One region of the Nonomuraea sp. B19D2 genome, then DNA from elsewhere that is predicted to be linked to it. Evidence: riboswitches for the same ligand, from Rfam matches in the RefSeq annotation. Region 1 holds a riboswitch; the other holds the start of a gene.
What was found. A riboswitch is a leader RNA that binds a small molecule or an ion and turns the genes downstream of it on or off. The one in region 1 is predicted to bind glycine.
Positions count from the first base shown of each region.

Region 1 (14,470 bases):
CGCATCGTCTTGATGGCCTTGTCCAGGGCCACGAAGTGGCGGCCGTCGCCGCGCAGCGCGATCCTGGCCGCGGTGATGGCCTTGTTGGAGGCCACCGCGTTCCGCTCGATGCATGGGATCTGGACCAGGCCGCCGATCGGGTCGCAGGTCAGGCCCAGGTTGTGCTCGATGCCGATCTCGGCCGCGTTCTCCACCTGCTCGGGCGTGCCCCCCAGGACCTCCGTGAGAGCGGCCGAGGCCATCGAGCAGGCCGAGCCGACCTCTCCCTGGCAGCCCACCTCGGCGCCCGAGATCGAGGCGTTCTCCTTGAACAGCACGCCGATCGCGCCCGCCGTCAGCAGGAAGCGCACCACGCCCTCCTCGTCGGCGTGCGGCACGAAGCGGGTGTAGTAGGTCAGGACGGCCGGGATGATGCCGGCGGCGCCGTTGGTGGGGGCGGTGACGATGCGGCCTCCGGCGGCGTTCTCCTCGTTGACCGCCAGCGCGAAGAGCGTCACCCAGTCCATGGCCTGCAGCGGGTCCTTCTCGGCCGGCTCCGACTGCAGGCGGCGGTGGAGCTGGTTGGCGCGGCGCTTGACCTTGAGGCCGCCGGGCAGGACGCCCTCCTTGGCGATGCCGCGGCGCACGCACTCCGACATGACCTGCCACAGCCGCAGCAGGCCCGAGCGGATCTCCTCCTCGGTGCGGCCGAACGCCTTCTCGTTCTCGAGCATGAGGGCCGAGATGGACAGGCCGGTGTTGGAGCAGTGCTTGAGCAGCTCCTCCCCGGTGGTGAAGGGGTAGGGCAGGACGGTGTCGTCCGGCTTGATGCGGTCGGCGCCGGTGGCCTTCTCGTCCACGACGAAGCCGCCGCCGACCGAGAAGTAGACCTTCTCCCGCAGTTGCTCGCCGTCGGCCGTGTACGCGGTGAAGCGCATGCCGTTCGGGTGCTCAGGGAGGGAGAGCTTGCGTTCGAAGATCAGGTCCTGGCCGACCACGAAGGGGATCTCGTGCGTCCCGTACAGCTGGACCGTGCCGGACTCGCGCATCCGGGCCAGCCGGGCGTCGATGGAGTCGACGTCCACCAGCTCGGGCTTCTCGCCGGAGAGGCCGAGCAGGACCGCCTTGTCGCTGCCGTGGCCCTTGCCGGTCAGGCCGAGCGAGCCGTACAGGATGGCCTCGACCCGCGCGACCTGCGAGAGCAGGCCGTCGTCGTGCAGGCCGCGGGCGAACTTGTGCGCGGCCGCCATCGGGCCTCCCGTGTGGGAGCTCGACGGGCCGATGCCGATCTTGAAGAGGTCGAAGACGCTGATCGCCATTGATGGGCGCCTCTCATGCAGGGCCGGGGCCCCAGCGAGGGGCCCCGGGAAAACGGATCAGGATTCGCCCGAGGTGAGCGCCGTGTACTCCTCGGCGGAGAGCACTTCTTCTGGCTCGCCTTCGACGCGCACCCGGAACATCCAGCCCTCGCCGTACGGGTCGCTGTTGACCAGGCTCGGGTCGTCCACGACGACCTGGTTCACCTCGACGATCTCACCGCCGACGGGGGTGTAGATCTCGTTCACCGACTTGGTGGACTCCACCTCGCCCACGGAGTCGCCCGCCTCGACGTTCGAGCCGACCTCGGGGAGCTGCACGTAGACGACGTCACCAAGGGATTCGGCGGCGAAGGCCGTGATGCCGACGGTCACAGTGATGCCGTCGTCGAGGCCCGCCACCCACTCGTGCTCCTTGGTGTAGCTCAGGTCGTCAGGGATGTTGCTCACTTGTTCCTCCTGTAGAAGGGCAGCTCTACCAGGTCCATAGGTTCTTGGCTGCCCCGGATGTCCACGGCCAGGCCTGATTCGACGCCGGTGTCCACGTAGGCCATCGCGATGGGCCTGCCCAGGGTCTGGGAGGGCGCACCGCTGGTGACCTCGCCGACGACGGCGCCGTCCCTGGTGACCGGGTAGCCGTGGCGCGGCACCCGGCGTCCCCGCGCGACCAGGCCGACGAGACGGCGTCGCGGCGTGTCGTCCTTGACCGCCTCGAGCGCCGACCTGCCGACGAAGTCGCCCGGCTTGTCGAATTTCACCACTCTGCCCAGCCCCGCGTCGAACGGGGTCAGTTCGGCGCTGAGTTCGTTGCCGTACAACGGCATGCCGGCCTCGAGCCGGAGCGTGTCGCGGCTGGACAGGCCGGCGGGCTTGAGCCCGTACGGCTCGCCCGCCGCCATGAGCGCGTGCCAGAGCGGCACCGCGTCCTGGTTGGCGACGAACAGCTCGAACCCGTCCTCGCCGGTGTAGCCGGTGCGGGCGATGAGCGCCTGCCGCCCGTCCACCAGCCCGGGCAGGCCCGCGTAGTACTTGAGCCCGTCGAGGTCGGCGTCGGTGAGCGTGGCGAGGATCTCCTGGGACCGAGGCCCCTGTACGGCGATCAGCGCGTACTGGTCCGAGCGATCCTCGACCACCACGTCGTACGCCTTCGTACGCTCTATCAGCTCATTACCGACTTTTTCGTAGTTCGAGGCGTTTGCTACGACCATGAACTCTCCGTCCCCCAGCCGGTAGACGATGAGGTCGTCGAGCACTCCGCCGCGCTCGTTGACGATCATGGTGTACCTGGCCCGCCCGGGCGTCAGTGCCGACAGGTGGCCGACCAGCGCGTAGTCGAGGGCCTCGCCCGCCTGCGGCCCGGTCAGGAAGATCTCGCCCATGTGCGAGAGGTCGAACAGCCCGGCCGCCTGCCGAACGGCGTTGTGCTCCGCGGACTCGCTCCCGTACCGGAGCGGCATGAGCCACCCCGCGAAGTCGGTGAGCGTGGCGCCGAGGCTCTGGTGAACGTCTCGTAGCGGTGTTGGTCGGGACATTTGTCGCACCTCTGGACAGGATTGGATGCCAGCATCCTCCCCCTCTGTCATCGATGCCTGAGAGCTTCGCCCGAGTTTTGCCGGACTTTCACCTTCGGCGAGGCCCCCAAAGGCCTGCTTTCCAGAGGTCACCTCAGCCGCGCGGTCCTTTGCCTTGAGAGGTTTGCGGGGAGGGCTTGCTCCTTCAGGGACCCTGACCGGCTGTCAGGGTGCTCTCCCGCGCGGTTTTGCCGGTGATGTCCGTCAGCCTAGTGCTGTGATGGGGGTGTTGTCGCGTTCAGGCCGCTGATGGACTCCTCAAGTGAATGGCGGCTTTCCGCCCGGTCGCCATGGGTCCTGCGGTCAGCAGGCGGCGATGAGGGCCTCGAAGAGCGCGCAGTCCTCGGCGGCCTCCGGGTGCCACTGCACGGCCACGGCGAAGGGCGCCGAGTCCAGCTCGACCGCCTCGATCGTGCCGTCGCCGGCGGTGGCGCCGACCGTGAGCCCGGGCGCGAGGCGGTCGATGGCCTGGTGGTGGTAGTGGGGGACCGTCACGGGGTCGGCGCCCAGCGCCTTGGCCACGCGGGTGCCGGGCATGGCGGTGACGGGCATGGGACCGAAGCGGCCGGGGGCGGGGGAGTGGCCCGCGTGCCCGACCACGTCGGGGAGGTGCTGGTGGAGGCTGCCCCCGAGGGCGACGTTGAGCACCTGGAGCCCGCGGCAGATGCCCAGGTACGGCAGGCCCGCGTCGAGGGCCGCACTGATCACGGCAAACTCCGACTCATCACGAAATTTCCGGATATAGCCGGTGTGCTCCCCGGGCGACTCACCGTACCTCGCCGGGTCGATGTCCCCGCCACCGGCCAGGATGAGTCCGTCCAGGCGCTCCAGGACCCGCGCGGGCTCGCCGGCGGGCGGCAGCACGACCGGCTGCCCGCCGGCGCGTACGACCTGCTCCACGTACATGTACGGCAGGAGCGCCACGGTCATGTCCGCCCAGACCGTGAAGTTCGCCGGCTCGACGTACGACGTGATGCCGATGACGGGACGCTGCACGATGATCCCCCAGAGCTAGAGCGGCGTGACGTAGGCGCCGGAGATGCCGCCGTCCACCAGGAACTCACTACCCGTGATGAACGACGCGTCGTCACTGGCCAGGAACGCCACCGCCGCCGCGATCTCCGACGCCTCGGCGAAGCGCCCCAGGGGAACGTGCACCAGCCGCCGCTGTGCCCGCTCCGGGTCCTTGGCGAACAGCTCCTGCAGCAGCGGCGTGTTCACCGGTCCTGGGCACAGCGCGTTCACCCTGATGCCCTCCCTGGCGAACTGCACGCCCAGCTCGCGCGTCATCGCGAGCACCCCGCCCTTGGACGCCGTGTACGAGATCTGCGAGGTCGCCGAGCCCATGACGGCCACGAAGGACGCGGTGTTGATGATCGAACCCTTGCCCTGGCGCCGCATGTACGGGATGACGTGCTTGCAGCAGAGGTAGACGCTGGTCAGGTTGACCTCCTGGACCCGGCGCCAGGCGTCGATGCCGGTCTCCAGGATGGAGTCGTCATCGGGGGGCGAGATGCCCGCGTTGTTGAAGGCGATGTCCACGCTGCCGTAGGTGTCGTGGGCCGTACTGAACATCCGGACGACGTCGTCCTCGCTGGTCACGTCGGCCTTGACGAAGAGGCCGCCGACCTCGTTCGCCGCCTTGACGCCCGCCTCCTCGTCGACGTCCACGCAGACGACCCTGGCGCCCTCCGCGGCGAACCTGCGCGCGGTGGCCAGCCCGATGCCGCTGCCCGCGCCCGTGATGACGGCGACCCGATCCTGCAAACGCTGCACTTGATTCACTCCCAGGAAATGAAGACGTTCTTGGTCTCGGTGAACGCCGCCAGGGCGTCGGGGCCGAGTTCCCTGCCGAGTCCGGACTGCTTGAAGCCGCCGAACGGGGTCCAGTAGCGGACCGACGAATGCGAGTTGACCGACAGGTTGCCCGCCTCCACCGCCCGGGCCACGCGCAGCGCCCGCCCGACGTCGCGGGTCCAGATGGAGCCGCTCAGGCCGTAGGGGGTGTCGTTCGCGATCCGTACGGCCTCGGCCTCGTCCTGGAAGCGCACCACGGACACGACCGGCCCGAAGATCTCCTCGGTGAACGCCCGGTCCGTCACGTCGGGCGTCAGCACGGTCGGCGGGAACCAGTAGCCCTTGCCGTCGGGGCAGGATCCCTGCAGGTAGGGGGTGCCCTGGACGAAGCCGCGCACGCGGTCGAGGTGCTCGGCGCTGATCAGCGGGCCCATCTCGGTGCTCTCGTCGAGCGGGTCGCCGACCTTGACGCCCTGTACGGCCGTCGCGAGGCGCTCCATGAACTCGTCGTACACCTCGGCCTGGACGAGCAGCCGGGACCGGGCACAGCAGTCCTGGCCGGAGTTGTCGAAAACGGCATAGGGCGCGGTTTTCGCCGCCTTCTCGAGATCGGCGTCTGCGAAGACGATATTTGCGGATTTGCCGCCCAGCTCCAGCGTGACCCGCTTGACGTGCCGCGCCGCCTTGGCGGCTATCTCCTTGCCCACCTCGGTGGAGCCGGTGAACACGATCTTCGCCACGCCGGGATGCTCCACCAGGCGGGCCCCCGCGACCTCCCCTGCCCCAGGCAGAACCTGGAGCACCCCCTCGGGGAGGCCCGCGGCGAGGGCCAGCTCTGCCAGCCTCAGCGCGGTCAGCGGGGTCCACTCGGCCGGCTTGACGATCATCGTGTTGCCGGCCGCGAGCGCTGGGGCCATGCCCCACGCCATGATCATCATAGGGAAGTTCCACGGCACGATGACCCCGACGACGCCCAGCGGCTCCTGGAACGTGATGTCCACGCCGCCGGCCACGGGGATCTGCCTGCCGTGGTCGCGCTCCGGGGCGCCGGCGTAGAAGTGCAGCACGTCACGCACGTTGCCGGCCGCCCAGCGGGCGTTGCCGATCGGGTGCCCGGCGTTGGCCAGCTCCAGCCGCGCCAGCTCCTCGCCGTGCTCGTCGACCAGGTCCGCGAACCTGCGCAGCAGCCGCGCCCGGTCGCCGGGCGACACCTCGCGCCAGCTCCCGTACGCCTTCCTGGCACGCTCCACAGCCCGGTCGACCTCGGCGGCGTCGGCCAGCTCGACGTCGGCGACGACATCCTCCGTCGCCGGATTAACGATCTTCATGCGCCCCATTCACATCCGCTCGAAACCACGGAACAGCTCCCAATCCGTCACCGCCGCGTCGAACGCGGCCAGCTCCACCCGCGCGTTGTTCGCGTAGTGCTCGACCACGTCCTCGCCGAACGTCTCGCGCGCCAGCTTCGACCCCTCGAACAGCGCCAGCGCGTCACGCAGCGTGTGGGGGACGGTCTCGGCGCCGGCGTCGTAGGCGTTGCCCTCGTACGCGCTCTCCAGCGGCAGCTCGTTGTCGATGCCGTGCAGCCCGGCCGCGATCAGCGCGGACACCGCGAGGTACGGGTTGACATCGCCCCCCGGCACCCGGTTCTCCACGCGCAGCGACAGTCCGTGGCCGACGAGCCGGAGCGAGCAGGTGCGGTTGTCCACGCCCCACTTGACGGCCGTGGGCGCGAAGCTGCCGGGAACGTAGCGCTTGTAGGAGTTGATGTTGGGGGCGTACAGGAGGGTGAGCTCGCGCAGGCAGGCGAGCTGCCCGGCGATGAAGCGGGCGCCGAGCGGGGAGAGCCCGTGCGGCCCATCGCCCGCCATCACCGGATCCCCTTCGCTGCTGCGCAGCGAGATGTGGATGTGGCAGGAATTGCCCTCGCGCTGGTTGGGCTTGGCCATGAAGGTGATCGACTTGCCCTCCTGGGCGGCGATCTCCTTGGCGCCGTTCTTGTAGATGACGTGGTGGTCGCAGGTCCTGAGCGCCTCGTCGTAGCGGAAGGCGATCTCGTGCTGGCCCAGGTTGCATTCGCCCTTGGCGGACTCGACGTACAGGCCGGCGCCTTCCATGCTCCGCCTGATCCGCCTGAGCAGCGGCTCGATGCGGGCGGTGCCGAGCAGAGAGTAGTCCACGTTGTAGAGATTGGCCGGCGACATGTCCCGGTAGCCGCGTTTCCACGCGTCCTCGTAGCTGTCCTCGTAAACGCAGAACTCCAGCTCGGTGCCCACGTACGCGGCCAGCCCGCGCTCGGCGAGGCGGGCGAGCTGCCTGCGCAGGATCTGCCGGGGCGAGGCGGTCACGTCGCCGCCGCTCTCCCAGGCCAGATCCGCCATCAGCATCGCGGTCCCCTCGTGCCACGGCACCCTGCGCAACGTCGCGAGGTCCGGCTTCATCACGAAGTCGCCGTAGCCCCGCTCCCAGGACGACATCGAGTATCCGGAGACGGTGTTCATGTCCACGTCCACGGCCAGCAGGTAGTTGCACCCCTCCGAGCCGTGGTGCAGCACCTCTTCGAGAAAATAGCGGGCGGACAGTCTCTTGCCCTGCAGCCTGCCCTGCATGTCGGCGATCGCGAGGAGGACGGTGTCGATGCGCCCGGCCGCCACCTCGTCGCGCAGCTCGCTGACGGAAAGGAACCCGGTGCTCGACCCCTCGTTCACGCTGTCCCGCTCCGATCTGGGCTGAGGCGCTCTCCCGCTGATTGGGCTAGTGTTAGACCATTGAGGTGTATAGCGGGATCTCTTGTCAAGACCTGAGGACACGTTGGACGAGTCGGCGCGTTTGATGACGGTGTTACGGCCGGTGCGGGCCGGCAACGCCTTCGAGGAGACCGTGGAACGGCTGCTCCAGGCGATCAAGCTGGGCGTGGTCCCGCCCGGCGACAAGCTGCCGCCGGAGCGCGAGCTGGCCGTCCAGCTCGGCATCAGCAGGGTCACCTTGCGCGAGGCCATCCGCGCGCTGTCGGACGCCGGCTATCTCGACGTGCGCCGGGGGCGCTACGGCGGGGCGTTCGTCACGTACAAGCCGGACCCGGGCGATCTGCAGCAGGTCGTGGCCGAGATGGGCACGGACGACGTGTCGGACGCGCTCACGTTCCGCCTGGCGGTGGAGTGCGGGGCGGCGCAGGTGCTGGCCGCGTCCGGCCTCACGCCGGAGAAGGAGGACGTGCTCCGCCGCCGGTTGTCGGATCTGAACGAGGCCCCGATCGAGGACTACCGCCGCCTCGACACGGCCTTCCACCTGTCCATCGCCGAGCTGACCGGCTCGACCCTGCTCGCCACGGCGTGCGCCGACGCCCGCTCGCGGGTCAGCGACCTGCTGAACGCCATCCCGATGCTCCAGGTCAACCTGGACCACGCCGCCGTGCAGCACCAGGCCATCGTGGACGCCATCCTCTCCGGCGACCCCGACGCGGCCCGCCGGGCGGTGAGCGAGCACCTGGAGGGCACGGCAGCTCTTTTGCGGGCATTCCTGTCCTGAGGCATGGAAGGGGCGGACGGCTCGTACCATCTCTTTTAGAGTCATGGGCAACTGGTTTCAGCAGAGCATTGTCACCACAGGACGGCTGCCGCTGTTCTGTTACTTCGTCACGCTCATCGTGGCGTTCATCGCCACCCGCATCAACGTCCGCCTGATCAGGAAGAAGGTCGGCTGGTTCCGCAACGTGAACGTGGGCGAGATGCACATCCACCACGTCGTGTTCGGCGTCGTACTGATGCTGGTGGGCGGCGTCTCCGGGCTCATCGTCTCCTCCGCCTCGCAGGCCGGCTACGCCGCCGCGGCCTGCATCTTCGGCATCGGGTCCGCGCTCGTGCTGGACGAGTTCGCGCTGATCCTGCACCTGCACGACGTGTACTGGGAGGAGGAGGGGCGCACCTCGGTGGACGCGGTCTTCATCGCCGTCGCCGTCACCGGCCTGCTCCTCATCGGCCTGCGCCCGCTGACCTGGGACTACGGCACGCCGGTCAACCCTGCCGCGCTGATCGTGGCCAACCTCGTGCTGGCCGTCATCACCCTGCTCAAGGGCAAGATCTGGACGGGGATGGCGGGCCTGTTCGTCCCGCCCATGCTGCTGGTGGGCGCGGTACGGCTGGCGCGCCCCGGCTCGCCGTGGGCCCACTGGTTCTTCGCCAAGCGGTCACCGCGCAAGATGGCCAAGGCCATACGCCGCGAGGAGCGCTGGCGGCGGCCGGTGATCAAGGTCAAGATCGCCTTCCAGGAGTTCCTCTCCGGGCGTCACGATCTGCCTTCCACTCGGCGCGGCCGTCGGCATACTTGAGTCATGGCGCTTCCTTCGATCTATGAGGGGCTCGAGGAGAAGGTCCCCGACTCGCTGGCCGACCTGCACGGGCCGGCCGGCGGTGTGGTCGCTCTGCCGCCGCACCTGGCGTGGTCGGGGCTGACGGAGTTCGACCTGTCCAAGCCCGGGATCCGGATGGAGATGTACCGCACCGTGATCACCACCGGTCGGCGGGTCGATTACGAGACGTATCTGAACGCAGACCTCCTCGTCGATGACTGGCCAGTGCTGAGGAGAGGGCTTGGACCCGGCTACCGTCACGTCTGGGAGAAGAAGCTCTCGCTGCCGCGGGAGAGTGGCGCCTGATGCACTTTCCGCCCTTCCAGGAGCGGTTGCTTCATGCCGTGTCGCCCGTCTGCGAGCGCTACGGTCTGGTGCTCGCGGGCGGTTATGCGATCAAGGCTCACGGCTTCACCGACCGGCCGAGCAAGGACCTTGACTTCGCAACCGCCATGGAGCTGCCGCTGCCCGACGTGGCCAACGTGCTCGGGCTGGATGACGCGGTCGGGTTGAAGATGCGCGCCGTGCACGAGCGAAGCCTCGCCCGCGACATCATCGACGTCGCCGCCGTGGCCCATCTGTACTCCTATCGGGCGCTCGAGCAACTCGCCGCCATGCACCATGAATTCTTCTCGGTGTATGACCTGCTCGCGCGGCTGGAGTTCGTCGACCTCATGGACGACGAGGCATTCGAGGCCTATGGCGTGGGCGAGGAGCGGATCAAGGAAATCCGTCGGTTCGCGCAGGGATGGGTGGACGACATCAAGTGGCGCCGGGCGGACGACGGCGATGTCGACTACGACGCCGACGACCTGCCCGACATCGACTGATCGCCGTCGATCAGCGGCGTGAGCAGCGGGCGTTTGGCGGTGCGGCCGTCGCCGGAGGAACGGCCGCGGAGGCGGCGGCCGATCCAGGGGCCGGCGAAGGCGGCGAGCCAGCGCACCTCCCCCGACGCGGCACGCAAGGCGCCCGGGGCGGGCAGGGGCGGCAGGGGCGTCGTCCACGCGTCGTCGCTGCCGGGCAGGCCGAGAGCGTGCGCGACGCCGGCGGCGAAGCGGGCGTGGCCGGTCGGGCTCGCGTGCAGCCGGTCGACGCTCCACATGCGGGCGTCCACGGTGAAGTCGAGCGGGAACGTGTCCACCAGCGTGACCCCGGGACGGGTGGCGGCCTCGCGGATGCGGGCGTTGAAGTCGAGCAGCCTGGGCCGGAGCGGGCGGGCCAGCGGAGCGAGCCGGAAGATGTCGGGGAAGGTCATGGTGACCACGTGCGCGCCCGCGGCGGTCAGCTGGGCGATCATGTCCGCCACGATGTCGGCGACCTTGGCGGCGTCGAAGCCGGGCCGGATGATGTCGTTCATGCCTGCCATGACCGTGACCAAGTCGGGACGCAGGGCCAGGGCGGCGGGCAGTTGCTCGGCCCGGATCTGGGCCGCCTGGCGGCCGCGGACCGCGAGGTTGGCGTAGCACAGGTCGGGGTTGGCGTGGGCCAGGTGCTCGGCGAGCCGGTCGGCCCAGCCGCGGTGGCCGATGATGTCGTCGCCGTCCCCGAGGCCCTCGGTCTGGCTGTCGCCGATCGCGACGAAACGGGCATACGTCATGAGTTCGTCCTCTGTGTGTGGGCTGCTCGCTCGGTCAGGGTTCGGGCGGTCTCCAGGCACCAGTCGCGCATCTCGCGCTCCAGGCGGCAGCCCGCCAGGCAGGAGAGGTACGGGCCCACGTGCTCGCCCTGGCGCAGGAACGTCTCCTCGTCCTGGTCGCCGCGCATGCGTAGGAGGGTCTGCTCGAAGAAGGCGAGCTTGACGGCGGCCTCCTCGGCCCGCTCCCGGAGTTGCTCGATCACGGGCCCCGGGTCGACGTGGTCCACGGCATGCACTTTGACGGCGAGGTCGTCGCGGATGAGCAGGGGCTTGGGCGGGGTCGCGGCGAACAGCGCCAGCTCGGCGGCCCCGGCCTCGGTGACCGTGAACACCCGCTTGTTGGGACGGCCCTTCTGGACGACCTCCCGGCCCGCGATCAACCCGTGGGCCTCCAGCTTGGTCAGCTCTGCGTAGAGCTGCTGAGGGGCGGCGTACCAGAAGTTGGAGACGCCGACGTCGAAGATCTTGGTGAGCTGGTAGCCGCTGTACTCGCCGCCGAGCAGGGCCGCCAGCATGGCATGCCTCAGAGCCATGGATAGTCATGTCCATGAGTAGTCATGGACATGACTATAACCGGAGCGGGCTTACCGGGGCTAGAGGGTGGCCACCGAGCGGAGGGCCAGGCCCGCGCCGAGCAGTACCACCATCGCGGCCGTGCCCACCGGGGCGAGGCCCGAGAGCCTGGCGGCCAGGCGGCGGCCCGCCGCGGCGCGTCGCTCCAGGCGGTCCACGAGCTTGACCAGGAGCAGGCCGGTGACGGTGAGGGTGGCGGCCATGCCGACGCCGTAGGCGGTCACCAGCGCCACCCCGAACCAGGTGCGGCCGAGCGCGATGGCCCCGAGGAGGACGACGAGGGCCGAGGGGCTGGGGACGAGGCCGCCCGCGACGCCGAGGCCCACCAGGGGTGCCCGCTTTGTCGCGCGCTCTCCCTCCTCGTTCTCGCTCCCGCTCCCGTGCCCGTGCCCGTGCCCGTGCCCGTGCCCGTGCCCGTGCCCGTGGCCGTGGCCGTGCCCGTGCCCGTGCCCGTGCCCGTGCCCGTGCCCGTGCCCGTGCCCGTGCCCGTGCCCGTGCCCGTGCCCGTGGCCGTGCCCGTGCCCGTGGCTGGGGCGGCGGGCGTTCAGGAGGAGGCGGAGGCCGATGGCGGCGATCAGGGTGCCGCTGGCCACGCCCAGCCAGGCCAGCACCGACTCGCCCGCCAGCGCAGTGAACACGCTCAGCAGCAGCCCCACCACCAGCACCCCGACCGTGTGCGTGGCCGTCACCGTCGCGCCCACCACGAGCGCGTCGCGCGGGCGACCGCGCCGCCCGGCCAGGTACGCGGCCATGACGGTCTTGCCGTGCCCGGGGATCAGCGCGTGCCCGGCCCCCAGGACCACGGCCAGCCCGACCGCCAGCAGCCCGAGCGGGACCGTCAGCGAGTCGGAGCCGATCAGGCCCGTGAACATCCGGTCCAAGGCGGCCAGGGCGTCACCTATCGGGCCGCCGATCCCGCCCGGCACCGTGCCGCCGCCGGGAGCGCCGGAGGCGGGCAGGCTCGGGCCGGTGGCGACGGTCAGCGTGGCGGTGCGCTGGTCGAGCGGGTTCGCCAGCAGGTCGTTGGGGTACGCGTACAGCTCCCTGCTGACGCTCACGGAAGGCACCGAGGAGCGGACCAGCCGCACCCCGTCGCCCACGGCGGTGATCTCGCGCCAGCCGATCCTGTCCTGCTCGAACCCGTCCGTGAACTCCATGGCCCCCGCGGCGCGGACTTCGGCCACGAGCCGGCAGGACAGGCGGCTGGTCTGGAGGCCCCCTTGGCCGGGGGCGTACGCGAAGGAGGAGCCGGCCACCCGCCACGGCACCGCCCCGCCCGCCACCTCGAGCCGCTGGGCGGAGGCCAGAGCGGCACAGCGGCGAGCCGCATACGAGCCGTCCACCTGGGGTCTGGCCTGCAGCGTCGGCAACTCGGCCAGGTCCACGACGGCGAGGTTGCGCACCTCGGAGGGAGAGATGCGCAGGCCGTTGTAGTGGTTGACGGTGAAGTTGCCCAGCGGGTGGAGCGTCACGGGAGCGGCGGCCTGGGCGGCCCCGGTGCCGAACAGGGTGCCGAGCAGGAGGCTCGCGCAGAGGGACAGCAGGCCGAGCCGGAGCAGTCTCATGAGAACCTCGCCAATGCGGGAAGCGTCGGGTCGAAGCCGGCGTCCACCGTGACGGACCGGCCGAGCGCCTGCTCGATCTTGGCGCGGTGATATGTCAGCAGCGGGTTCCGCCAGCCGGTGGCGGTGGCCTTCTTCGCGTACGGCAGCGCCTCGGCCGGTTTGCCCGCCTTGAACAGGGCCCAGGCAAGGGCGTCGGCGGCGACGAGGTTCGGGTTGCGCGCGTACTCGGCCCTGGCGTGCTTGACGGCCAGCGCCGGGTCCCCGTGGTCGGCCTCGAACTCGGCCCAGGTCAGGTCGTCGCGCACGCCCGCCGCCTGGAACAGCTTGCGCTGCGCCTTGAGCAGCGTCCAGTCAGGGGTCTGGCCCGCCTTGAGCCGGGTCTCGCCCTGCTCGATCAGGTACTGGGGGAGAGGCAGGCGTTCGACGACCGTGTCGTACAGGGCCAGCGCCTCCGCCAGGCGGCCGGCCAGCGCGGCGGTCCTGGCCTGGCCCGCGAGGGCCGACGGGTAGGCGGGGTAGACCTGCAGGGCCTTGGCGTACCGGTCGGCCGCCGTGGTGAGATCGCCGGAGTGGAGCGCCAGCTCGCCCTGGTAGTAGCGGGCGTAGGCGACGTCGGCGGGCGACCAGGCGTCGCTCTCCGCCAGCTCCAGGTATTTGCGGGCCCCCGCCAGGTCGCCGCGGAGCTCGGCCGCGTACGAGGCGCGGGCGAACGCCGCCACTCCGGGACGCAGGCCCATCATCTCCTCCACCGCTCGTTGCGCCCCGCGCAGGTCCCCGAGCTGCGTCTTCGCGTCGGCCAGCACGCCGTAGGCCGCGGCGCCGTACGGGTTGGCGCGGATGGCGCACTCGGCCAGCCGCACCGCGTCGGCGAACTCGTGGCGGCCCGCGGCGAGCGCCGCCTGGCCGGTGAGCACCGCGTCGTCGCCCGCCCTCAGCTTGGCGGCCGTGGCGATCGCGCCTTCGGCCTTGGTGTAGTACGACGGGTCGCCGGTGATCCTGGCCTGGTCGACGTACTGGGAGGCGAGCTCGGCCCAGCCGCGGTAGTCGCCCGGCAGGCGCTTGAGCCGCTCCTGCAGCGTCTCGGTGAACGGCTCGGCCTGCGCCACCGGCTGCTCCGATGGCGCCGCCGAGAACGAGAAGATCGTGAAGGCCATGGCCCCGAGGAGGGCCAGTCCGGCGAATACGGCGAGGGAACGCATGTCCAAGGCTCCAGTGCTGAGGGACCTCGAGGGGTGACAGCCGGCCGGCCGTGACGGGGACCCGGCCGGCCGGCCTCATATCGGCGGCAGACGGTGGGAGAGGGGTCTGCCGCCGGAGGGCGGACCGGCCTGCTTGGAGAGGGAGCAGGCCGGTCAGGGAGTTAGCGCTGGTTCACCGCGACGTTGCTGGGCAGCGGGATGTACGGGAACGACTGGAGGAAGGGCTTGTCGTTCTTGTCCACCTTGTCCGTCAGCCCGGGCACGAGCTTGCCGGTCAGCGCGGCGCCGGCCACGGCCTGCAGCTCGATGTCCACGACGTCGTCGGCGAGTCGGCGGCCGTTCGGGAACCCCTGCAGGTCACCGGCCAGCACGCCGAGGCGGTTCGGGTCCTTCGCCGGCGGGATCGCCATGTTCAGCCGCAGCATCTCGGCGGGGCGCAGCTTGCCCGCGTCCTTGTTGAGCACCTGCGAGTTCAGGTCGGCC
Region 1 is NZ_JBEFAK010000010.1:24,839-39,308, reverse strand. Features, by position in the region: gene ABN273_RS19930 (L-serine ammonia-lyase) at 1-1,298, opposite strand, end outside; gene gcvH (glycine cleavage system protein GcvH) at 1,356-1,745, opposite strand; gene gcvT (glycine cleavage system aminomethyltransferase GcvT) at 1,742-2,827, opposite strand; glycine riboswitch at 2,862-2,959, opposite strand; glycine riboswitch at 2,960-3,057, opposite strand; gene ABN273_RS19915 (gamma-glutamyl-gamma-aminobutyrate hydrolase family protein) at 3,170-3,862, opposite strand; gene ABN273_RS19910 (3-oxoacyl-ACP reductase) at 3,878-4,642, opposite strand; gene ABN273_RS19905 (aldehyde dehydrogenase family protein) at 4,648-5,991, opposite strand; gene ABN273_RS19900 (glutamine synthetase family protein) at 6,001-7,371, opposite strand; gene ABN273_RS19895 (FadR/GntR family transcriptional regulator) at 7,496-8,191, shown strand; gene ABN273_RS19890 (hypothetical protein) at 8,235-8,990, shown strand; gene ABN273_RS19885 (hypothetical protein) at 8,994-9,317, shown strand; gene ABN273_RS19880 (hypothetical protein) at 9,317-9,841, shown strand; gene ABN273_RS19875 (SGNH/GDSL hydrolase family protein) at 9,808-10,611, opposite strand; gene ABN273_RS19870 (PadR family transcriptional regulator) at 10,608-11,183, opposite strand; gene ABN273_RS19865 (nickel/cobalt transporter) at 11,244-12,788, opposite strand; gene ABN273_RS19860 (tetratricopeptide repeat protein) at 12,785-13,987, opposite strand; gene ABN273_RS19855 (DUF4331 domain-containing protein) at 14,149-14,470, opposite strand, start outside.

Region 2 (14,470 bases), on a different contig from region 1:
AAGGCCGCCATGTTCAACCTCATGTACGCTTTCCCTCTCCTCTTCCTTGCCTCCCATACGGGGTGGTATGCCGATATAGCCCGAATTGTCGGGTGGGCGTTCGCGCTATGGGGAACGGGCCTGTACTGGTGGGCAGGCGTGTTGTACGTGGTGCAGGTGCTCCAACTCGTAACCGCGGCCAAAAAGGAGTGATCGGGTGAAGGCGGTCGTCATGGCAGGGGGAGAGGGCACGCGGCTGCGTCCCATGACCGCCAACCAGCCCAAGCCGCTGCTGCCCGTGGCCAACCGCCCGATCATGGAGCACGTGCTGCGCCTGCTCAAGCGGCACGGCGTCACCGAGACGGTGGTCACGCTCCAGTTCCTGGCCGCCCTCGTGCGCAACTACTTCGGCGACGGCGACGAGCTGGGCATGAGCCTCGAGTACGCCACCGAGGACGTGCCCCTCGGTACCGCGGGCAGCGTCAAGAACGCCGCCGACCGCCTCCGCGACGCCCGATTCCTGGTCATCTCCGGCGATGCCCTGACAGATATCGATTTATCGGACATGATCCGATTTCACCGTGAAAATTCGGCCCTTGTGACAATCGGCCTGAAGCGCGTGCCGAACCCCCTCGAGTTCGGGATCATCATCGTGGACGACGAGGGACGCGTTCAGCGCTTCCTCGAGAAGCCCACCTGGGGCCAGGTCTTCTCCGACACCGTGAACACCGGCATCTACGTCATGGAGCCCGAAGTCCTCGACGCGGTGGCCCCGGGCGAGCCCGTCGACTGGTCCTCCGACGTCTTCCCCGCCCTCCTCGATCGCGGCGCCGCGATCTACGGCTATGTGGCCGACGGCTACTGGGAGGACATAGGCACCCACGACAGCTATCTCAAGGCCCAGGCCGACGCCCTGTCGGGCAAGGTCAACGTGGACATCGGCGGCTTCGAGCTCTCACCGGGCGTCTGGGTCGCCGACTCGGCCTCCGTGGATCCCGACGCCGTGCTCAAGGGCCCGCTGCTCATCGGCGACTACGCCAAGGTCGAGGCCGGCGCCGAGTTGCGCGAGTACACCGTGCTCGGCAACAACGCCGTGGTCCGCGAGGGCGCCTTCCTGCACCGCGCGGTCGTCCACGACAACGTCTACCTCGGCCCCGCCGCCCACCTGCGCGGCTGCGTCATCGGCAAGAGCACCGACATCATGGCGGGCGCCCGCATCGAGGAGAACGCCGTCATCGGCGACGAATGCGTCATCGAGCCCGAGGCGTACGTCTCCAGCGGCGTCAGGGTCTACCCGTTCAAGACCATCGAGGCCGGCGCGGTCGTCAACACGAGCGTCATCTGGGAGTCGCGCGGCCAGCGCAACCTGTTCGGCCCCAGAGGGGTCAGCGGCCTGGTCAACGTCGAGATCACCGCCGAGCTCTGCGTCCGCCTGGCCAGCGCGTACGCCACCACCCTCAAGAAGGGCGAGTACGTCGTCACCTCCCGCGACTGCTCCCTGGCCGCCAGGGCGCTCAAGAGGGCCGTCATCGGCGCGCTCACCGCGGGCGCGATCAACGTCCTGGACCTCGAGGCCGCCCCGCTGCCCGTCGCCCGCTTCCACACGGCGCGCGAGTCGGTCGCGGGCGGCATCGCGCTGCGCACCACGCCGGGCGACCCGCAGAGCGTGGACATCGTGATCATGGATGGCCGCGGCGCCGACCTGCCGCCGGCCGCGCAGCGCAAGCTGGAGCGGGTCGTCTCCCGCCAGGAGTTCCGCCGCGCCTTCCCCGGCGAGATCGCCTCACTCGCCTACCCGGCCAGGGCCGTCGAGGACTACACCCACGAGCTGCTGCGCCACGTCGACGTGGGCGACGTCAGGGACATGAAGGTCGTCGTGGACTGCGCGGGCGGCACGTCCTCGCTGGTGCTGCCCACGCTGCTCGGCCGGGTCGGCGTCGAGGTGCTCACCGTCAACGCCCGCCTGGACGACGTCTCGCCCACCGAGACGCTGGCCGAGCGCCGCCGCGACCTGCAACGCCTGTCGGAGCTGGTCAGCTCGTCGCGGGCGGCGTTCGGCGTCCGGTTCGACCCGGTGGGGGAGCGCATCGCCCTGGTGGACGAGATGGGCCACCTCATCAACGAGGAACGCGCCCTGCTCGTCGTGCTCGACCTCGTCGCGGCCGAGCGCAGGGGCGGCCAGGTGGCGCTGCCGGTCACCACGACCAGGGTGGCCGAGCAGGTCTGCCGCTTCCACGGCGTGCAGGTGCAGTGGACCTCCACCGCGCTCGACGCCCTCACCTCGGCCGCCGCCGACGCCGACATGATCTTCGCCGCGGACGGGCGCGGCGGCTTCGTCGTGCCGGAGTTCAGCCCGGCCATCGACGGGCTGGCCGCGTTCATGCGCATGCTCGGCCTGGTGGCCCGCACCCGCCTGTCGCTCAGCCAGATCGACGCCAGGATCCCCGAGGTGAAGATGCTCAAGCGGACCGTGCCCACGCCGTGGGCGGCCAAGGGCGCCGTCATGCGCTCGGTCATCGAGGCGGCCGAGGCGGAGCACGAGGGCCGGCGCATCGACACCACCGACGGCGTGCGCGTGGCCCACGACGACGGGAGCTGGGTGCTGGTGCTGCCCGCCGCCGCCGAGCCCGTCACCGACCTGTGGGCCGAGGCGAACGACATGGACAGCGCCCAGGCCTTGCTCGAACGGTGGGCCCGCATCGTCGAGCAGGCCGCCGGTTGACCAGCAGTCGCAGACGGTGACGGAGGCCACTCGGATGACAGTTGCGTTACAGGGAACCCGGAACGCCACTTACAGGGTGCGCGGACAGTGCCGCAAGATCGTAATGTAGAAACGCGCGGCGGCATGGACCACGGGGCGGGGGCGACGGTAACTTTGTCTGCGTCCAAACCACAGTCCAGTGCCCCGCCTTGACCTTTGCCGCTGATCAGCGTATGTTGCGGCATTCGCAAACTTGAAAAAGCGAAGCGAGGCGCGCCCATGAGCACCGTCGCCGCGTCTTCGCGGTAGGAGGCCGAGCCGATCGATGCCGAGCGTCTACTGCACGCAGTGCGGGCACGCCAACCCCGAGGATGCCCGTTTCTGTTCCCGTTGTGGGTCACCGCTGACCAGACACGAGGTCTCCGGGGACACCACATCTACGATCTCCATCGCGGGAATCGAGGCGTACGAGGCTGAGACAGGCGACATGCTCCTGGCCGAGCGGGCGCTCGTCGAGCAGTTGCCGCCCGGCACGGCGTTGCTGACGGTGACCAGGGGCCCCAACCAGGGGAGCCGCTTCCGGCTGGACAAGGATCTCACCACGACCGGGCGCCATCCGGAGAGCGACATCTTCCTCGACGACATCACGGTCTCCCGCCGCCACGTCGAGTTCTACCGGCACCGCGGCGGCCAGTTCTCCGTGCGCGACGTGGGCAGCCTCAACGGCACCTACGTCAACAGGGAGCGCATCGAGGAGGTCCCCCTGCACTCCGGAGACGAGGTGCAGATCGGCAAGTTCCGCCTCGTCTTCCTGATGCGGACCAGCACCGGCGCATGAGCGAACGAAGCGGGCGACCGACAAGCACAGCCTCATGCGAGCGCATGGGGCCGCCGAGGGAGGCCGCATGAGCGCACAGGCGGCCCGCTCGCACATGAGCATCGGGGAGGTGCTCGCGCTGCTGCGCGGCGAGTTCCCCGATGTGACGATCTCCAAGATCCGGTTCTTGGAGGGTGAAGGGCTGATCGAGCCCGAGCGCAGCCCGTCCGGCTACCGCAAGTTCACCCACCTGCACGTGGAGCAGCTGCGCTTCATCCTGACCGAGCAGCGCGACCACTATCTGCCGCTGCGGGTGATCAAGGACAGGATGGCGGAGAGCTTCGGCCGCCCGCGCGCCGTGCAGGACAAGCAGGAGGTCCGGCTCAGCCGGGCCGAGCTGCTCGAGGCGGCGGGGATCGACGAGGAGACGCTCACCGAGCTGGAGGACTACGGGCTGCTCGCCCCGGTGGCCAGGCGCTACGACGAGGAGGCGCTCAACGTGGCCCGGAGCGTCGGCGCCCTGGCCCGCTTCGGTCTGCGCGCCCGCCACCTGCGCGCGGTCAAGGCGGCGGCCGAGCGCGAGTGCGGCCTGGTCGAGCAGACCGTCGCACCCATACTCAAACGGCGGGCTCCCGGCGCCATCGGGGAGGCCGATGAGGTCGCGAGGGAGCTTTCCGCACTGTTGCTCGATTTGCACGCATCCCTTGTGCGGTCGGGGATCCGGTCCGTCCTGGGGCGCTGAGACCCTGTCGAGCTGGGAGGCGGAGGCGCGGTCCATGCCCGCCGGGTGTTACGTTGAATTGCAGTAGCCAGTCAGCAGAAGCGACGAGCCAGATAACTGTGCCGGGTGACCGGTCAGGAATACGGAGCAGCCCGTGTTGCAGATGGAGGTCGTGGGCGTTCGAGTAGAAATGCCCACAAATCAGCCGATCGTCTTGCTCAAGGAGGCACACGGGGAGCGGTTCCTTCCTATATGGATTGGCATGACCGAGGCGACCGCCATCGCCCTGGCCCAAGCGGAGGAGCCCCCGCCGCGGCCGCTCACCCACGACCTCTTCCGAGACGTGCTGAGTGCTCTGGGCGTAGGCCTGCGAGCGGTCAACATCGTTGCCCTGCGCGACGGCATCTTCTTCGCCGACCTGGTGTTCTCCAACGGCGTGGAGGTGAGCGCGCGCCCGTCCGACTCGATCGCGCTCGCCCTGCGCACGGGAGCGCGCATCTTCGCCAGCGAGGAGGTCGTCCAGGAGGCCGGGGTGATCATCCCGGACGACCAGGAGGACGAGGTGGAGAAGTTCAGGGAGTTCCTTGACACGATCACTCCCGAAGACTTCGGCAGGGCGGGGTAGGTATTTCGGTGCATTTACGCTTCACGACGCGCCGAGCCGGATCGTTGACTGAGCATGGTCGCGGTCCTACGGTGCAAGTGAAACCCGTGGCCGCCCTTTACGAACCCCCAGATCAGGCCACGGGATGAGAGAAAGCCGGAGGTCCGCGTGGCGGTCAGCAGCGGCGAGGGAAAGACGGCCGGCCAGGAAGATCCGGTACGGCGCGAGAGCGCGCGGCAGCGTGCCGGGGAGCAGGGCCTGCTCTTCGACGAGCAGCCGGCGACGCTGCCGGCCGACATTGGATACCGCGGGCCGACGGCCTGCGCGGCGGCCGGCATCACCTACAGGCAGCTCGACTACTGGGCGCGCACGGGCCTCGTGGAGCCCACGATAAGAGCCGCGCAGGGCTCGGGCTCCCAGCGGCTCTACAGCTTCCGCGACATCCTGGTGCTCAAGGTCGTCAAGCGGCTCCTCGACACCGGGGTGTCGCTGCAGCAGATCCGCACGGCCGTGCAGCATCTGCGTGACCGCGGGGTGGCCGACCTCGCGCAGATCACGCTCATGAGCGACGGCGTCAGCGTCTACGAGTGCACCTCGGCCGACGAGGTGATCGACCTGCTCCAGGGCGGTCAGGGCGTGTTCGGCATCGCGCTCGGCCGGGTCTGGCGGGAGGTCGAGGGATCCCTCGCGGAGCTGCCGGGGGAAAGAGCGGCGGTCGAGGACACCGTCCCGGCCGACCACCCCGCTGACGAACTCGCCCGGCGCCGCCGCGCGCGACGCATAGGCTGAGCGCGAACCCCGCCGCCTGCGTGGGCCCCGAACGGGGCCCCTACGCGCGGGCCGACTAAACGTGCCCTGTCGTGGAAATTCGTCCGTAACGGATAGGGTTGTAATCTAGGACAGCAAGGCTGACGACCCCGTGCGGGAGAGTCTCTGGAGCCTGAGGGCTCCGGGGCGCCGAAGGAGCAACCCTCCCCGGAATCTCTCAGGCACCCCGTACCGCTCGGGCGAGGCAACTCTGGAAAGCAGGCGCACCCGCCAGGCGCGTCTCACCGACGGTGCAAGCCCCGTTCGCGGGGTGAAGCTCTCAGGTCGCGGTCCCGCCGCGCTGACAGAGGGGGAGATCCGGCACTCGCCCGCGCCCTGGCGCCGGTCTCCAAAGCCTCGGGAGGCACTTTCCATGACCGACCTGTCAGCTCCGCCGTTCTCGTCCAGACACATCGGCCCGTCGGAGTCCGAGCAGCAGCGCATGCTCGAGGCCGTGGGCTTCGAGTCCGTGGCGGACCTGGTGGCCGTGGCCGTTCCCGAGGCCATCAGGGCCAAGGACCGGCTCAAGCTGCCCGCCGCCATCGGCGAGGCCGAGGCCATCGCCGAGCTGCGCGCCCTGGCCGGGCGCAACCGCGTGCTCACCTCGATGATCGGCCTGGGCTACTATGACACGGTCACGCCCGCCGTCATCCGCCGCAGCCTGCTGGAGAACCCGGGCTGGTACACCGCCTACACCCCGTACCAGCCGGAGATCTCGCAGGGCCGCCTCGAGGCGCTGCTGAACTTCCAGACCGTCGTCTCCGACCTGACGGGCCTGCCCGTCGCGGGCGCCTCCCTCCTCGACGAGGGCACGGCCGCCGCCGAGGCGATGACGCTGGCCCGCCGCGCCGGCAAGTCCAAGAGCAACGTCTTCGTGGTGGACGCCGACGCGCTGCCGCAGACCAAGTCCGTGCTCGCCACCAGGGCCGAGCCCCTCGGCATCGAGCTGGTGGAGCACACCCTCGACGGCGAGCTGCCCGAGTGCTTCGGCGTGCTGGTGCAGTACCCGGGCGCGTCGGGCCGGCTGCGTGACTTCCGCGCAGTGGCCGCCGCCGCGCACGAGGCGGGCGCGCTCGTCGTGGCCGCCGCCGACCTGCTGGCCCTGACGATCGTGGCCGCGCCCGGCGAGCTGGGCGCCGACATCGCGATCGGGTCGTCGCAGCGGTTCGGGGTGCCGTTCGGGTTCGGCGGGCCGCACGCCGCGTACATGTCCGTACGCGAGGGCCTGCAGCGCCAGCTTCCCGGCCGCCTGGTGGGCGTGTCGGTGGACGCCGACGGCGACCCCGCGTACCGGCTCGCCCTGCAGACCCGTGAGCAGCACATCCGCCGCGAGAAGGCCACCAGCAACATCTGCACCGCGCAGGTCCTGCTCGCCGTCATCGCCGGCATGTACGCCGTCTACCACGGCCCCGAGGGGCTGCGCGGGATCGCCCGGCGGGTGCACCGGTACGCCGTGGCCCTGGCCGGCGGGCTGCGCGAGGCGGGGCTGGAGGTCGTGCACCGCGAGTTCTTCGACACCGTGCTCGTGCGCGTGCCAGGCCGGGCCGCCGCCGTGGTCGCCGCCGCCGCCGAGCAGGGCGTCAACCTCTGGCAGGCCGGCGACGACCACGTGTCCATCGCCTGCGACGAGAAGACCGGGGCCGCCGAGCTGACCAAGGTGTGGGCCGCGTTCGGGATCGAGCGCACCGATGCGGACAGCGCCGATGTGGACGGGGACGCCGACGCGCTGCCCGCCTCGCTGGTGCGCGAGTCGGCGTACCTGACCCACCCGGTCTTCCACAGCCACCGCTCCGAGACCGCGATGCTGCGCTACCTGCGCAAGCTGCAGGACAAGGACATCGCGCTCGACCGCTCGATGATCCCGCTCGGCTCCTGCACGATGAAGCTGAACGCGACCACCGAGATGGAGCCGGTCACCTGGCCCGAGTTCGCCGCGATCCACCCGTACGCGCCCGACGACCAGGCTGACGGCTACCGGGAGCTGATCGGCACGCTGGAGGGCTGGCTGGCCGAGGTGACCGGCTACGACGCCGTCTCCATCCAGCCGAACGCCGGCTCGCAGGGCGAGTTCGCCGGGCTGCTGGCCATCCGCGCCTACCACCGAGCCAATGGCCACGACGGGCGCGACGTCTGCCTCATCCCGTCCTCCGCCCACGGCACCAACGCGGCCAGCGCGATCATGGCGGGCATGCGGGTCGTGGTCGTGGCCTGCGACTCCGACGGCAACGTCGACCTGGCCGATCTCGACGCCAAGATCGAGAAGCACCGCGACCAGCTGGCCGCGATCATGGTGACGTACCCCTCGACGCACGGCGTGTACGAGGAGACGATCACTGAGGTCTGCGCCAAGGTGCACGACGCCGGCGGCCAGGTCTACGTGGACGGCGCCAACCTGAACGCGCTCGTCGGGCTGGCCAAGCCGGGCGAGTTCGGGGCGGACGTGTCCCACCTCAACCTGCACAAGACGTTCTGCATCCCGCACGGGGGCGGCGGTCCCGGCGTCGGGCCCGTCGCGGTACGCGGCCACCTGGCGCCCTACCTGCCCGGCCACCCGCTGCGCGACGGCTCGCCGGTGGGCCCCGTCTCGGCGGCGCCGTACGGGTCGGCGGGGATCCTGCCGATCTCCTGGGCGTACATCAGGATGATGGGCTCTGAGGGGCTCACGGCGGCCACCGAGCAGGCCATCCTGTCGGCGAACTACCTGGCCAGGCGGCTCGCCCCGCACTACCCCGTGCTCTACACGGGGCGCGGCGGGCTGGTGGCCCACGAGTGCATCGTCGACCTGCGGCAGATCACCAAGGAGACCGGGGTCACCGTGGACGACGTGGCCAAGCGGCTCATCGACTACGGCTTCCACGCGCCCACCATGTCCTTCCCTGTCGCCGGGACGCTGATGATCGAGCCGACCGAGAGCGAGGACCTCGGCGAGCTGGACCGGTTCGTGGACGCCATGATCGCCATCCGGGGTGAGATCTCCAAGGTGGCGTCCGGGGAGTACGACAGGACGGACAACCCGCTGCGCAACGCGCCGCACACGGCCGAGTCGGTCACCGCGGACGAGTGGCCGCACCCCTACTCGCGGACCGAGGCCGCCTATCCGGTGCCGTCGCTGCGGGACGGGAAGTACTGGGTGCCGGTGCGGCGGATCGACCAGGCGTACGGGGACCGGAACCTGGTGTGCTCGTGCCCGCCGCTGGAGGCGTACGAGGACTAGGAGCCAGGCGGCGGGGGTCCTCGTCGCTTCGCGTACGAGGACCAGGAGGCCCGCCGGGCAGTCCTTCCGCGTCAACTGAGCAGACATGATCGTCAGAAGTCGTTAGGCTCGGTGCGACCGTCGCCAGAAGGAGCTCTCTTGACGTCCTCAGAGCTGGAGACCCCGCCCCTCGACACCGCCCGCCGCCTGGCCGAGAGCGGCGATCTCGACGGCGCCGCCGCCATACTCGCCGAGCTGGTCGCCGATCCCGACGAGCCCGACAGGGCGCAGGCGGCCGTCGGGCTCGCCGTGGTGCTGGAGGAGCGCGGCGACGTGGCGGCCGCCAGGGCCGCCGCCAGGACCGCGCTGGCCACCGGACACCCCGAATACGCCGCGCAGGCCGCCTGCCACCTGGCTCAGGGGTTCGAACGGGAGGGCCGGGACGACCAGGCCAGGGCCGCCTGGCAGGCCGTCCTGGGGGTCGGTACGCCCGCGTATGTGCCGCTGGCCCACCTCGCGCTGGCCCGGCTGGCCGTGAGCTCGGACGACCCGGCCGAGGCCGAGAAGGAGCTGCACGCCGCCATGGAGGCCGGCGACCCGCACGTCGGCGCGCACGCCGCCCAGCAGCTGGCCGACCTGCTGCTGGAGCAGGGGGAGCCCGGGGCGGCGGCCGACCTGCTCATGGACGCCCTCGAGGTCGCGCCGGCCGAGGAGGTGCCGAGGCTGCGGGTCCAGCTCGGCATCGCGCATCTGGACCTGGCGTGCGCGGAGTTCGCGGAGAGCGTCGAGCACGGCGCGGATCCGCAGACCAGCGCCCTGGCCATCGAGCTCCTGGCCCGGACCCTGCCGCTGCGGGGGCGCGGCGACGACGCGGGGCGGGTGTGGTCGTACGGGCTTGAACACGAGGACGAGACCCTGGCCGCCGAGGTCCGCCTCCGCTACCACCGCGACGCCTGACCTACCCGGCCCGGGACCCCGCTGCCGCTCCGGAGGCGCGGAGACACGTCCTGGCCCAAGGTACGCGGCCGGGCTGCCCGGCGGACGCCCCGTCGTCTTCGCCGAGTGCCCGCAGGGGGTCAGTTGCGGCGCATGATGGCCCCGGCCGCGGCCACGTTGATGATCACGATCGCGATCCAGGCGATCGTCAGCCCCACCAGCCCCGCGTAGCCCGCCGCGATGGCCGTCAGCGGGATGCCGATTCCCATCGAGCCGAGCGCGATCGGAATCATCGCGCCGCCCGGAGTGCTCTTCTTGTGCGGCGTGCCGCCGTGGTGGTCCAGCTCGGCCCGCACGCGGGCGGAGATCGTGGCGTCGAGGCGCTCCACGAACGACTCGACGAGCGCTGCTTCGTACTCGGGACCGAGGTCGCGGCGCGCGTCCAGCGTGGCCCGCAGATCATCCCGGATAGGGCGCATGTCTGGCATGCGAGCAATCATTCACCGCGGACGGCACGCCGTCATCCGACCTGAGAGCTAACGTGCGATCCTCCCCAGGTACGGTGCTGGCATGGAGGTCATGACCCCGCGAGGGCCGGCGCTCGTCCAAATGGACGAGGCCACGGACCCGCGGCTGCTGCTGGTGCTGACCCACGGGTCGTCCGGGGGAGTGGACGCTCCCGACCTGCTGGCCGTACGTGATGCCGCGCTCAAGGCCGGGGCCGCGGTCGCCAGGGTGACGCAGGCGTTCAGGGTGGCGGGGGCGCGCGCGCCGGGCTCGGCGGCCAGGCAGGACGAGGCGTGGGAGATCGTCCTCAAGGAGTTGCGTACGCGCTGGCCCGGGCTGCCTGTCGTGCAGGGCGGGCGGAGCAACGGGGCGCGGGTGGCCTGCCGTACGGCCAGGGCGGTCGGCGCGGCCGCGGTGGTGGCGCTGGCTTTCCCGCTGCACCCACCGGGGAAGCCGGAACGCTCCAGGGCCGACGAGCTACGCGGCGCCGGGGTGGACGTGCTGGTGGTCAACGGGGACCGGGATCCGTTCGGGGTGCCGGACGCCGAGGACGCCGCACGCCTGGTGGTGCTGCCGGGGGAGGGGCATGACCTGAAAAAGGACCCCGCCCGGGTGGGCGAGGTCGTGGCGGAGTGGATCGTCCACTACGCGTAGTTCACGCGGCGCCGACGACGGGCCGGTGCGGTTCGATGGCGGCGCCGCTGGGAAGAAGCTCCCCGGTGTCCTCGAACAGGACAACGCCGTTGCAAAGCAGGCTCCACCCCTGCTCGGGGTGGCAGGCGAGAGTGCGTGCCTTCTCGCGGTCAGGCGCCTCGGCGTCCGGACAGGCCGGGTGGTGCGGGCACATCGGCGTGCCTCCGATATCTCGTGGGATGCTCCCGTTTGGGGGGTCGGGAGCCGGCTCGGGCAAGTTGTTCTGGCAAGTGTGCGACGTATGTCACATTCTCGGGCATAGCCCGTTGCGACCCGTTACGGGAGATTTGCCCGGTCATGTGACCTTCGACACAGCGTGCCTTATGCAGAATAACGGGCCAAGCGCGACACGCGCACTACGTTTGCAATCCCTTGAGCAGAGCGTCGAGTCCGCGCTCGAAATCCACATCGGCTCTTTCGTCACGCCTGACCCACTCGTCAACCTCGGGATCGGCCCAGCCTGACTGCTGAACCTCGACCGCCACGCTCCCGAAGACGAAGGCCCGCAGGGCGCGTACGGCCTCCGCCGCGTCGGGCAGGCCGCCGTCGGCGAGTTGCTCTGTCTGCTCGCTGATGGCGAGGGCTGTGGCGCCTTTGGGGGGCTTTGTCAGGGCCAGCGCGAGTACGCCAGGGTGCTCCCGCAGGAGCTCGCGCTCCGCCCTGCACCAGGCCTTGGCCGTCTCCTGCCAGGTCGGCCCCTGCTCGACGTGGACCGTGGTCACGTGCTCTGCCAGGGCGTCCATCAGCGCCTCCTTGCCCCTGGGCAGGTGGTGGTAGATGGCCATGGCCTCCACCTGCAGCGCGTCGCCCAGCCGGCGCATGGTGAGCCTGCGCAGGCCCTGGCTGTCGGCGATGTGGAGTGCGGCCTCGATGATGCGCTCGCGGGAGAGCGGGACGGGCGGTCTCTTGGCGGGCATGGAGATCATCTTACTTCGTAAAGCCCGCTGCGCCGGGCCGATTTCCCGCTGTGTCGCGCGACCGCGTACCCTTGGCGGTTGAACGAGTACCGGTTGTGTGAAGGGGCAGGGTCGATGGCGTTTTTCCGTCCGCGGGTGAGCCGTGAGGCCGAGGTTCGCTACCACGCGGACCAGGAGATCTCCAAGAGCTTCCCCGAGTTGCTCGACAAGGCCCGCCTGGCCGAGGAGACGCTGCGTGAGCTGCGGGCGGCCGCGGCCGACGAGATCGAGCTGCTGGCGGCCGGCCGGGAGTTCGACCGTGCGCTGACGGACGCGCTGCGGGCCGCCGAGGCGGGGCAGCGGGCCACGTTCGGGGTGAAGGCGTACGACAACCGGATCGCGCGCCGCAAGGCCAAGGCGACGCCTGCGGGGTCCATGTGGACCGCCGAGGTCGACCGGCTGCGCACGCTGCGCGAGGACAACCGGATGTGGGGGATCCCCCGCGTGCCCCGTCCGGTGCCCGCGACCCTCTGACCCTGAGTTTCACGCGAACCCCGCGGCCTGGCGGCGGCGGGGTTCTTCGCGCTTGTCGTGCGGGCCCGGCGCGACTGGGGCGACCGGCGGGCGCGGCGCAGGATCGTGGCACAGCGAAGCCCCGGCACATCCTCCCTCGTCGTGCCGGGGCTTGCCGGGTGTGTCAGCTGGCCCAGTCGAGCAGCGGGCGGGTGTTGCTCGGGTGGCGGAGCTTGGAGAGTGACTCCTTCTCCAACTGGCGGATCCGCTCCCGCGTCAGCCCCAGGTGCTTGCCGATCTCGTCCAGCGTGTGCGGCTTGCCGTCCACCAGGCCGAAGCGCAGGGCCATGATCTTCGACTCCCGGGGCGAGAGGTTGTCGAGCACGCCGCGCAGCTGGTCGCCCAGCAGCTGGCGGTCGACGATCTCCGAGGCCTCCGGCGAGTCCACGTCCTCGATGAGGTCGCCGATCGTGGTCTCCCCGTCCTCGCCGATCGTCGCGTTGAGCGAGATCGGCTGGCGGCTCGTCCGCAGCAACTCCTCGATCTGGTCCGGCGTCTTGTCGAGCTCGACGGCCAGCTCCTCGGGCGTGGGTTCGCGCCCCAGGCGCTGGTGCATGTCACGCTCGACGCGCGACAGCTTGGACAGCATCTCCAGAACGTGCACGGGCAGCCGGATCGTCCGGGCCGAGTCGGCGAAGCCGCGCTGGATGGCCTGCCTGATCCACCACATGGCGTACGTGGAGAACTTGAACCCCTTGGTGTAGTCGAACTTCTCCACGGCCCTGATCAGCCCCAGGTTGCCCTCCTGGACCACGTCCAGGAGCGACATGCCGCGGTCGGTGTACTTCTTGGCGACCGACACCACGAGCCGGAGGTTGGCCTCCAGCATGTGGTCCTTGGCCTGCTTGCCGTCCTCGACCACCAGAAGCAGGTTCTCCCGGAAGGCGGGGGACAGGTCGGGGTCCGTCTCCAGCTTGTACTCGGCGTACAGGCCCGCCTCGATCCGCCGGGCCAGCTCCACCTCTTGCGCGGCCGTGAGCAGGGTGCGGCGGCCGATGGACTTCAGGTAGGTGTGCACGGAGTCGCCCATGGCCGACTGCGTGTCGTCCAGGTCGATCTGCTCGCTCTCCAGCTCGGCTTCCTCGGCGCTCAGCGCGAGGTCCTCAGGGACGTCCTCCTCGTGCTCCGGCTTGGGCTCGGGCCGGGTCACCGCCCTGGCGGCGGCTTCTGTCGCGTTTTTTGCCCCGGTCGCCTTGCGGCCGGTAGTCTTTGCACGCGCAGGCTTCCTGGAGGTTTTCTTCGGGGCGGTCTTGCTGAGAGACGGCTCGTTCTCGGCGGCCAGGCTCACGCCGCTCTCTGAAAGCTCGCGCAGGATCGTGCGGCCTTCAGAGGGGCTGATACCGGCCTCCGCGAACGCGTCACGCAGCTCCGCCAGAGAAAGGTGACCCTGGGCTCGCCCTCGTTCAATGAGTTGGTCGAGAGTCGCAGGTGGGGTCGCTACGGCAGTTCTGGGCATGAGGACACCTCCTCCGTACGGAGTCGAAGCGATCAGGCAGGTTGTGGTGGGGCGGCTTCTGTCCGCACGGCGCACCAGTATCAATAACGCCAATCGCCGTCATTTGTTCCCGGGGGGATGAAAAAGGGGCGGATCGCCCAGAGGACTGAGCCGCCCCTCGCCCTGAGTCTTAGTCCCTGACCTCGATCTCTCCCGCCGTGACCTCGGGCATGGGCATCGGCTGGGCGTCCTGCATGCGCTGGTCCGTCCAGTAGTCGATGACGGTGCTCGGGTCGGGGTTGACATCGTGCGAGACCACGACGTCGTCATCGCTGGTCGTCGGGGACGGTGACGCCTTCTCCACCACGGCTCTGGTCTCCTTGGCGACCTGGTCGAGCTTGCCCGCCGAGGCGGCCGCCGCGATTGAGGCGCCACCGGCGACGATCACGCCGACGACGGCCGCGGATGCCCACATCTTGCGGGTCTGGTCCATGAAGGCTCCCTCCTTCTCGCCAATTTGACGCACCCGCAACTCATCAGGTTCCTGCCCGAAGCCGTACCAAATCGGTCTTGCCGTTCGGTAGCAGCGGGAGCTGGGGCACCAGGCG
Region 2 is NZ_JBEFAK010000031.1:43,649-58,118, reverse strand. Features, by position in the region: gene clsA (cardiolipin synthase ClsA) at 1-192, shown strand, start outside; gene ABN273_RS40360 (sugar phosphate nucleotidyltransferase) at 197-2,701, shown strand; gene ABN273_RS40355 (double zinc ribbon and FHA domain-containing protein) at 3,006-3,518, shown strand; gene ftsR (transcriptional regulator FtsR) at 3,586-4,239, shown strand; gene ABN273_RS40345 (bifunctional nuclease family protein) at 4,373-4,843, shown strand; gene ABN273_RS40340 (MerR family transcriptional regulator) at 4,991-5,611, shown strand; glycine riboswitch at 5,735-5,834, shown strand; glycine riboswitch at 5,835-5,947, shown strand; gene gcvP (aminomethyl-transferring glycine dehydrogenase) at 6,003-8,843, shown strand; gene ABN273_RS40330 (tetratricopeptide repeat protein) at 8,982-9,779, shown strand; gene ABN273_RS40325 (hypothetical protein) at 9,899-10,237, opposite strand; gene ABN273_RS40320 (alpha/beta hydrolase family protein) at 10,329-10,919, shown strand; gene ABN273_RS40315 (DUF5999 family protein) at 10,921-11,112, opposite strand; gene ABN273_RS40310 (TetR/AcrR family transcriptional regulator C-terminal domain-containing protein) at 11,315-11,875, opposite strand; gene ABN273_RS40305 (hypothetical protein) at 11,990-12,388, shown strand; gene ABN273_RS40300 (RNA polymerase sigma factor) at 12,552-13,883, opposite strand; gene ABN273_RS40295 (hypothetical protein) at 14,053-14,355, opposite strand; gene ABN273_RS40290 (AMP-binding protein) at 14,399-14,470, opposite strand, start outside.
Region 2: it holds a riboswitch for glycine, as region 1 does, so the genes downstream of both, gcvP (aminomethyl-transferring glycine dehydrogenase) here and gcvT (glycine cleavage system aminomethyltransferase GcvT) in region 1, are expected to answer to the same signal.